DNA from 3 places in the Aurantimonas sp. NFXS3 genome. Region 1 is predicted to be linked to each of the others. Evidence: predicted binding sites of a transcription regulator. Region 1 holds the regulator's gene; each other region holds the start of a gene.
The links. The regulator LexA, encoded in region 1, represses DNA repair genes until DNA is damaged. The targets are predictions, from matches to a motif close to TGTTCNNNNTGTGTTCNG.

Region 1 (3,275 bases):
GCCCGGCCCCTCGCCCGAACCGAGACGCTGCCGCTGCGCGACGCCTCGGGCCGCATTCTGGGCGCGGACCTCGCCTCGCTGCGCACCCAGCCGGCCTTCGACGCCTCCGCCATGGACGGCTACGCGGTCCGCGCCGCCGACCTCGGCGACGAAGCGCCCTTCCCCTCCCTGCGGCTCGTCGGCGAATCGGCCGCCGGCCACGCCTATGACGGCACGCTGCAGCCGGGCGAGACCATCCGCATATCCACCGGCGCGCCGGTTCCCGCTGGCGCCGACGCCATCCTGATCCAGGAGAACGCCCACCGTCGGGACAGCACGGTCACCGCGACGGCGCCGGTCGTCGTCGGCCAGCACATCCGCCCGGCGGGAATCGATTTCGCCGCGGGCACGCCGCTTCTCACCGCCGGCACCGTGCTGACCCCGGGCGCCATCGCGCTGGCCGCCAGCGGTGGTCATCCGTCGATCCCGGTACGCGGCCGGCCCCGCGTGGCGATCCTGGCGACCGGCGACGAACTCGTCCTGCCCGGCGAACCCATCGGTCCGTCGCAGATCGTCGCCTCCAACACCTTCGGTGTCGCCGCACTGGTGCGCGAGGCCGGCGGCCTGCCGCTGAATTGCGGGATCGCGCCCGACCGCGAAGCGGCCATCGATGCCCAGCTGACACAGGCGATCGCGGACGGCGCCGACATCTTCGTCACCATCGGCGGCGCATCGGTCGGCGACCACGATCTCGTCGGCAAGGTCTTCGCCGCTCATGGCGTCTCCCTCGACTTCTGGAAGGTGGCCATGCGACCCGGCAAGCCGCTGATGGCCGGCAGGCTGGGCGACATGCGGGTCGTCGGCCTGCCCGGCAACCCCGCCTCCTCCATGGTCGCCGCGACCCTGTTCCTGGCACCGCTGGTTCGGCGCCTCGCAGGCCGTCCCGCGCGTCCGCTGTACCGCCGGGGTATTCTCGCCGCGCCGATGCCGGACAATGGCGACCGCACGGATTTCGTGCGCGCCCGGATCGAACCGGACGGCGCCGGCCCACCCCGCATCGTGCCGTTGTCGCGGCAGGATTCCTCGCTGCTGTCGATCTATGCCGCGGCCGATGCGCTGCTCGTCCGCCCTGTCCGCGCCGCACCGGCCGAAGCGGGCGATCCCTGCGATTACGTCCCCCTGACGGCGCTGGAGCCACTTGCGGAACACAACTAGAACAGATAGGTTTGTTCAGGTTTTGTTTTGAGGAGTCGCCCGGATGCTGACGCGCAAGCAGCACGATCTTCTGGTCTTCGTGAACGATCGGGTGCGCGAGACTGGTGTGCCCCCGTCCTTCGATGAAATGAAGGACGCGCTGGACCTGCGGTCCAAGTCCGGCATTCACCGCCTGATCACCGCGCTCGAGGAGCGGGGCTTCATCCGCCGCCTGCCCAACCGGGCCCGCGCGCTGGAAATCCTGAAACTGCCCGAGTCGATTCAGGGCAACCGCCCGGCCCCAGTCGGGCGCACCGGCTTCAAGCCGAGCGTCATCGAAGGCAGCCGCGACGCGGCCCGGCCCGCACCCGCGGCTCAGCCGGCGCCGGCCAAGGCGTCCGCCTCGACGGCCATTCCTGTCATGGGGCGCATTGCCGCCGGCGTGCCGATCTCGGCCATCCAGCACAACACCCATTCCATCGTCGTTCCGCCGGATATGCTGGGCAGCGGCGAGCATTACGCCCTCGAAGTGAAGGGCGATTCGATGATCGAGGCCGGCATTCTCGACGGCGACACGGTGGTCATCCGCCGGGGGGACACCGCGACTCCGGGCGAGATCGTGGTCGCCCTCGTCGACGACGAGGAAGCGACGCTCAAGCGATTCCGCCGTCGCGGCGACACCATCGCGCTGGAGGCGGCAAATCCGGCCTATGAAACCCGGATCTTTGGCTCGGACAGGGTCAAGGTCCAGGGCAAGCTGATCGGCCTGATCCGCCGCTACTGACCGCTCCGGACGCGACGCGGTCGGCGCAGAACGGGTGATAGGGCCTCGCGACTTGCGCCCGAAGCGTTGAGGCCCGAAACCGGCTCGTCCTCGCTCAGGGCGCAGTCGTCGCGGTTCGGCCTGCGCTGGCCGAGCCGCCATTGCTGACGGTCGCCGACGCGGGTTGCGTGACAGGCACCTGCGGGTCCGGTGCAGCAGGCTTGCGCCAATATTCCGGCCAGGGCGCCAGCCGATGGACGTTCCAGCGTTCGGGTGGATCGCTGATTGCCTGCACGATGCGGGGCCGGCCTGTCGCCGCCTCCCGGCCGATCGCCAGCGAGCCGGTCCGCCGCAGCGTGCGCAGCGTCACCAGAGCCGCGCCGGACCGGCATTCGGCAAGCCGGATCGCCCGTGAGACGATGGCAACATCCGCCTCGTCGCAGGCATTGCCCGTGCGGGCATAATCCTCCGTCCAGACCACCCGCAGGCCGCCGCGCGTGGTGAAGCGGCAGTATTTGGCCGCGCACTCGGCGGGAATCGTCGCACGGATCCGCTCGGTGTCCGTGCCCCGCGGCGCCCGCGCCTCGAAGGCCCGCTCCCATTGTTCCGCGATGAAACCGCTGGGCCTTGCACGAAGGAAAGCAAGCTGGCCCTCCGCCGCGAGAGTCGCGACCTCCTTGCCGTCCTCGAAGATCAGCAGTTCCGGTGGGACCGTCCTGTCGGGCGCTGCGACGAATCCGGCGAGTGCCAGCGGCAGGCCAAGCCAGCGCAACCGGCTTGCCAGACAGGACGCGGTGAGGATCGCCGCCGTCAGCAGCAGAAGTCCCGATGCGGTCATGCGTCCGATCGCCTGGTCCGGCAGCCAGGCATAGACGTTGCGGGCGATCTCGAAGACGAGCCAGAGGCCGGCACCCATCGCCTGGAACGGCCAGGCGTCGAGCCCGAACGGAATCAGCAGCGTTCCCACCAGCGCCAGCGGCATGATCCACAGCGTGAACAGCGGCATGGTCAGGAGATTGGCGACGAAGCCGAAGGCCGCCATCCGGTGGAAGTGATAGGCGGCATAAGGCGCGGTCGCCGATCCCGCGAGAAGCGACGTGACCATGATCGCAGAGAGCGCGACGAGGATCTTGCCGGCGACGCCCCTATCCGTCTCGCGGCCGCGTTCGCGCCCTGCCCGCCATTGCGACAGGGCCGCATAGCCGCCGATCAGCGCCACGGTCGCCGCAAAGCTCATCTGGAAGCTGGCGGTCATCACCGCATGCGGAGCGACGAGGATGACGACGATGGCAGCGATCGCGACGTTGCGAAGCGTCAGGGCGGGGCGGTCGATCAGCAC
Region 2 (3,275 bases), on a different contig from region 1:
AGTCGCTGGGCTGGCACGAGGTCTGTCTCGGCGCCTATACCGGCCACAATCTGCCGGACGGCATGGAGCCGGGCCTGAAGGAGGGCGCGTTCTACGATCCGACCAACTTCACCTTCCCGGCCGGCTGCTACATCTGCGAGGTCGAGGTGGATCCGGAGACCGGCACCACCGAGATCGTGCAGTTCGTCGCGGCCGACGATTTCGGCCGGGTTATCAATCCGATGATCGTCGAGGGACAGGTGCATGGCGGTCTCGCCCAGGGCATCGGCCAGGCTTTGCTGGAAGGCGCCCATTACGACGAGACCGGCCAGCTCGTGACGGCGTCCTACATGGACTATGCCATGCCGCGGGCCTGGGATCTGCCGATGTTCGACGTGTCGACCAACGAGACGCTGTGCCCCGGCAATCCGCTCGGCATGAAGGGCTGCGGCGAGGCCGGCGCGATCGGTTCGCCGCCGGCCGTCATCAACGCCATCACCGATGCCATCGGCAACAACGACCTGACCATGCCGGCGACGCCGCAGAAGGTGTGGCGGGCGCTCCACGCCGTCACCTGACGGCGGCCTGATCGTCCGGCGGCCGCAGACTGGCCGCCGGCAGCCTTCCGGGACCCCTGGTCCCATCGAGACAGCCGCGCCGCGCGGCCCGCGCCTGGACAGGACAGGCGCGACCCGGCGCCAAGGGAGACCTGAGATGTACGAGACCACCTATCATCGCCCCTCGACCCTCGACGAGGCCGTCCGGCTGGTCGGCGACAGCGGCGGGGAGGGCAAGTTCCTCTCCGGCGGGATGACGTTGATCCCGACCATGAAGCAACGCCTCGCCGCCCCGACGGCGCTGGTCGATCTGCGCCACGTCGCCGAGCTCAAGGGCATCAGCGTCGAGGGCCGCTCGATCCGCATCGGCGGTGGCACGACCCATGCCGAGATCGCTGCCCATGAGGGCATCAAGTCGACCTGTCCGGGCTTTGCCTCGCTGGCCGGGCTGATCGGCGACATTGCCGTGCGCCACATGGGCACGATCGGCGGCTCGGTCGCCAATTACGATCCGGCCGCCGATTATCCGGCCGCCCTGAAGGCGATGGGCGCGACGATCCACACCTCCAAGCGCGAAATGCCGGCGGACGAATTCTTCGTCAGCCTGTTCGAGACCGCGCTGGAAGAGGACGAGATCGTCACCGCGGTGTCCTTCGAGGCGCCGGACCAGTGCGGCTACGAGAAGTTTCGCAACCCGGCCTCGCGCTACGCCATGTGCGGCGTATTCGTCGCCAAGCGTGGCGATGGCGTGAAGGTCGGCGTCACCGGCGCGGGCTCGAACGGCACGTTCCGCTGGGAAGCCGCCGAGCAGGCGCTGTCGGCGAATTTCGACGGCTCCGCCATTGAGGGGCTGTCGGTCGATCCGAGCGACATGCTGGCCGATCTGCACGGCTCGTCGGATTACCGGGCCAACCTCGTCAAGGTCGTCACCAAGCGCGCGGTCGCCAAGGCGCAGTCGCACTAGGCTTCGGCAACCCTTCCATGATGCGACGGCCGGGCTTCAGCCCGGCCGTTTTCGTTTGTGGGCTCGTACAGGATGGCGCCTCGCATCTAGCGCAGCCCGAAGCGCTTGGAGCGGCTCCGGAGTGACCACCTGCGACAGCCTGTAGCAGGGCAATCCGGCCGCGACCGCTCGCAGGAACATTCCGAGAACCCTATACAGGCGGGATGGCCAAGACCACACTCATCGACAAGCTGGCGATCCTCTCGGACGCCGCCAAATACGACGCCTCCTGCGCGTCCAGCGGCTCGACCCGCCGCGACTCGTCGAAGTCCGGCGGCATCGGCTCGACCGAAGGCTCGGGCATCTGCCATGCCTACGCTCCGGACGGGCGCTGCATCTCGCTGCTCAAGATCCTGATGACGAATTTCTGCGTCTATGACTGCGTCTATTGCGTCAATCGCTCGTCGTCGAACGTGCCGCGGGCGCGTTTTTCGGTGCAGGAGGTCGTCGACCTGACGATGTCCTTCTACCGGCGCAACTACATCGAGGGGCTGTTTCTCTCCTCCGGCATCATCCGCAGCTCCGACTACACGATGGAGGAGATGGTCCGGATCGCCCGCAAGCTGCGGCTGGAGGAGAATTTCCGCGGCTACATCCACCTGAAGACGATCCCCGACGCCGCACCGGCGCTGATCGAGGAGGCGGGGCTGTTCGCCGACCGCCTGTCGATCAACATCGAGCTGCCGACCGACGTGACACTGGAAGCCTTCGCGCCGGAAAAGAACCCGCGCGATATCCGCAGGTCGATGGGGCATCTGCGCGCCAAGATCGAGGAGCACAAGGGCGAGAAGCGGGACCGTGCCAAGCCGAAGCGCTTTTCGCCCGGCGGCCAGTCGACCCAGATGATCATCGGCGCCGACGGATCGGACGACGACGCGATCCTTGGCCGGTCGGAAAATCTCTACGGCAATTATCATCTGAAGCGCGTCTATTACTCGGCCTTCTCGCCGATCCCCGACGCCTCGAGCCGGCTGCCGCTCTCCAAGCCGCCGCTGATGCGCGAGCACCGGCTTTACCAGGCCGACTGGCTGATGCGCTTCTACGGCTTCGACCGCGGCGAAATCGTCGCGGGCGGCGACGGGGGCATGCTGGATCTGGCGATCGACCCGAAGCTCGCCTGGGCGCTGAAGCATCGCGAGCGGTTTCCCGTCAACGTCAACCGTGCCGACCGCGAGATGCTCTTGCGGGTGCCGGGTCTCGGCACGCGGGCGGTGAACCGCATCCTGTCGACGCGGCGGCATCGCAGCCTGCGCCTCGACGACGTGGCGCGGCTCTGCCAGTCGGTGGACAAGGTTCGGCCGTTCATCGAGGCGCTCGACTGGTCGCCGGGCGCGGCGACGGACAGCGCCGGTTTGCGCGAACGCTTCGTGCCGAAGGTGCAGCGGACGGCCCAGCTCGAACTGTTCTGAGCGTCGCGCCTTACACAAGCCGCCGACCGGGCCGCGGGGCATCGGCGGGAACCGCGGCACCGTCATGCAGGTTTCATTTCGTCCCGCAGGCGAGCCCGATCCCATGTATGTTGCGTGTCTTTCCTTCTCCGCCGATTTCGACGCGTGGCGCCAGGCGGCGCGCACGGCGCTGGCGCTCGGCGTGCCGCCGGATGAGATGAGCTTCACGGTCGGTGACGAAACCGCGGGCCTCTTCGCCGAGCCGCTGCCCCCGGCGCCCGCCGGCGCGCCGCAGCCGACCGCGCCGAAGGCGTTTCCCGAACTGGCGGCCAAGCTGGTCTGCCATGC
Region 3 (3,275 bases), on a different contig from region 1:
CGCCTCGATGGCGCGCTGGATCGGCGCGGCACCGCGCCAGCGCGGGAGCAGCGAGCCGTGGCCGTTGAGACAGCCCTGGCGGGGCATGTCGAGCACCGCCTGGGGCAGGAGCAGCCCGTAGGCGACCACCACGGCGACGTCGCAGTCGAGGGCGGCGAAGGCCTCGCGATCGGCCGGGTCCTTGAAATTCAGCGGCGAACGCACGGGCAGGCCGAGCCGTTCGGCCTCGCGCTGAACCGGCGAGGGCGTCAGCGTCAGGCCGCGGCGGCCGGCCTTGCGCGGCGGCTGGGTGTAGACGGCGGCGATGTCGTGACCGGCCGCCGCCAGGGCGGCGAGCGTCGGCACCGAGAAGGCCGGCGTTCCCATGAAGACGACGCGCAGCGCCATGGTCCCCTCCGCGTCGCTCAGGCGGTCCTGCGGGCGGCCTTGGTGAACTTCTTCACTACCATGTCGCGCTTCAGCTTGGAGATGTGGTCGATGAACAGGACGCCGTTCAGATGGTCCAGCTCGTGCTGTACACAGGTCGCCAGGATGCCGTCAGCGGTTTCCTCGTGCATCTTCCCGTCGAGGCCGAGATAGCGCACCGTGACCTCGGCCGGCCGTTCGACCTCGGCGTAATAGTCCGGGATCGACAGGCAGCCTTCCTCGTAGACGCTGACCGCGTCGGAGGTCGTCAGGATCTCCGGATTGAGGAAGATGCGCGGCGCGTTCTCCTCCTCTTCCTTGGAGACGTCGATCACCATCATGCGCAGCGGCTCGCCGATCTGGATGGCGGCAAGGCCGATGCCGGGGGCGTCGTACATCGTCTCCAGCATGTCGTCGGCGAGGCGACGCACCTGGTCGTCGACCGTTTCGACAGGCTTGGAGGTCTGGCGCAGAACCGGGTCTGGCAGGATGATGAGGGGCTTGATCGTCATGGCGTTCAGGTAATGGCTGGCACGAAGCCGGTCAATCTCGGATGAAGGCCCCGGCCGGCTTTCCGCCGGTCCGGATGATGGCTCCGCCGTCGTCAGGTGGGGCGGGATGGTCTATGTTCGCGTTTTGGTCCCGATTCGTTAAGGGTCGCCCGCTAGAGTTCGGTCATGGACAGCGCCGCCTTCGCCGCAGCCTTCTCGGCTCCCGTCATCTTTCTCGGCGATCATCCGCTGACGCTGGCCGAAGCGTTGCTGGCAGGGCTGGCGGCCCTGTTCTTCGTCCTGTGGCGGCGGGCCAGCCGCGCCGCGCGGGAGGCGGGCGATCATGCCGACCGCAGCGACAGCGAGGCGTCGGAGCGGCTCGACGCGGTGCTGCGCTCCCAGGCCGAGATCACCGGCCGCATGCAGACCATGGCCGAGATCATCGGCTCGCGGCAGGCGGACCTGACCCGCACGCTCGCCGAACGGCTCGACGGGCTGTCCACCCGCGTCGGCCAGTCGATCCGCGAGACCGGCACGGCCACCAGCGCCTCGCTGACCGCCCTGACCGAACGGCTGGCGGTGATCGACCGGGCGCAGGGCGAGATCCGCGGGCTTGCCGGCGAGGTCGTCCGCCTGCAGGACATTCTCTCCAACAAGCAGAGCCGTGGCGCCTTCGGCGAGGGGCGGATGCAGGCGATCGTCGCCGACGCGCTGCCCTCGGCCGCCTATTCCTTCCAGGCGACCCTGTCGAACGGCAAGCGACCGGACTGCCTGATCCGCATGCCGAACGGCGCTCCGTCGCTGGCGATCGACGCGAAGTTCCCGCTGGAGGCCTTCACCGCCCTGCGCGAGGCCGAGAGCGACGAGGCGCGGACCTTCGCCGCCAGCCGGATGCGCCGCGACATGGACGTGCATGTGCGGGCCATCGCCGACAAATATCTGATCCCCGGCGAGACCCAGGACACGGCCTTCCTGTTCGTGCCGTCCGAGGCGGTGTTCGCCGAACTGCACGAGCGTTTCGAGGATATCGTCCAGAAGGCCTACCGGGCGCGGGTGGTGATCGTCTCGCCATCGCTGCTGCTCCTGTCGATCCAGGTGGTGCAGGCGATTCTCAAGGATGCCCGGATGCGGGCCGAGGCGGGGCGCATCCAGAAGGAGGTCCGGCTTCTGGGCGAGGATCTCGTCCGGCTCGACGCCAGGGTGTCGGCGCTGCGCACGCATTTCGGGCAGGCGGGCCGCGACATCGACCAGATCCTGGTGTCGACCGACAAGCTGATGCGGCGCGGCGAGCGGATCGAGGCGGCCGAACTCGGCGATGACGGAACGGCCGCCGGGCCGGTGACACGCACGGCGCCGGGCGCCGTCTGAACGCGATCTGAAGCCGACAGCAACAGGCCGGATGTCTACTGGCGGAACTTTCGTCAGTCGCAGGAAGAATTGCATTCGCAACCATATTAAGAAAAAGTAAAGGACTCGTGGATCGATTTCGCGCATCCTACGTTGCTTGTCTGTCACCGGTTGATGATGGGGGATGACATGCGGCGCTCGGCGCGGGTTTTGATGACGGTACTGGCTCTGGGCACCATGCCCATGGCGACGCCGTCTTTCGGCGCGCAGGTCTCGCAACTGGCCGTCGCCTACAACGACCAGACCGATCTCGATTTCCGCAAGGGCCTGCAGATCCGTCTGTCCTGGACCGGCGACTATGCCGGTGCCTTCGACGGCCACATCGCGGCGTCCTCGCTGCGCGCCATCCGCGATTTCCAGGCCCGGCACGGCATGGTCGCGGACGGCGTCATCGACGAGGCGATGCTGCGTCTCCTGATCCAGAAGTCCGACGGCGCCGAGGCGGCGACCGGCATGGCGCTGATCGACGATGCGGTGACCGGCCAGCGCGTGCCGCTGCCGATGCGTCTGGTCGAGGATCTGGGACCGACGGATGTCGGCCATCTGTGGCGCGCCGCCGACAAGACGGTCGAGATCGAGACCGTCCGCATCGCCGGTACCGGCCAGACCCTGCGCGGCCTGTTCGACGTTCTCAGCACGCCGACCCCTGACCGCAGCGTCGCCAATGCCGAGTTCGGCGGCGAGTGGTTCACCCTCGACGGCAATGCCGGCGACCATCACTATGTCATGCGCTTCTCGGCAAAAGGCGGCGATCTCCGCGGCTTCTCGGTGTCCTATGCCAAGGACCGGGCCAAGGTGATGCGGCCCTATGTGGCCGTGGCCGGCAATCTGTTCGAGCCCTTCGCCGGCGAGCCGCAGGCACCCCTGGTCGCTTCGCGCGAGCCGAACGCCTTCTCGGCGCTGCTGGCTCGCAGCCATACGAACGGTGCCTTCGAATCCCGCTACGCGATGGCCTCGGTCGATCCGAAGCAG

Region 2: the regulator LexA is predicted to act here: its motif matches at 1,673-1,690, upstream of J3367_RS00640 (putative DNA modification/repair radical SAM protein).
Region 3: the regulator LexA is predicted to act here: its motif matches at 1,032-1,049, upstream of J3367_RS12650 (DNA recombination protein RmuC).

The regions. Positions count from the first base shown of each region.
Region 1 is NZ_JAGDDZ010000005.1:137,292-140,566, forward strand. It holds gene glp (gephyrin-like molybdotransferase Glp) at 1-1,194, shown strand, start outside; gene lexA (transcriptional repressor LexA) at 1,238-1,957, shown strand; gene J3367_RS15060 (ComEC/Rec2 family competence protein) at 2,052-3,275, opposite strand, start outside.
Region 2 is NZ_JAGDDZ010000001.1:153,471-156,745, forward strand. It holds gene J3367_RS00630 (xanthine dehydrogenase family protein molybdopterin-binding subunit) at 1-557, shown strand, start outside; gene J3367_RS00635 (FAD binding domain-containing protein) at 694-1,500, shown strand; gene J3367_RS00640 (putative DNA modification/repair radical SAM protein) at 1,704-2,948, shown strand; gene J3367_RS00645 (UdgX family uracil-DNA binding protein) at 3,052-3,275, shown strand, end outside.
Region 3 is NZ_JAGDDZ010000004.1:67,432-70,706, reverse strand. It holds gene fmt (methionyl-tRNA formyltransferase) at 1-387, opposite strand, end outside; gene def (peptide deformylase) at 405-917, opposite strand; gene J3367_RS12650 (DNA recombination protein RmuC) at 1,083-2,264, shown strand; gene J3367_RS12645 (serine protease) at 2,457-3,275, shown strand, end outside.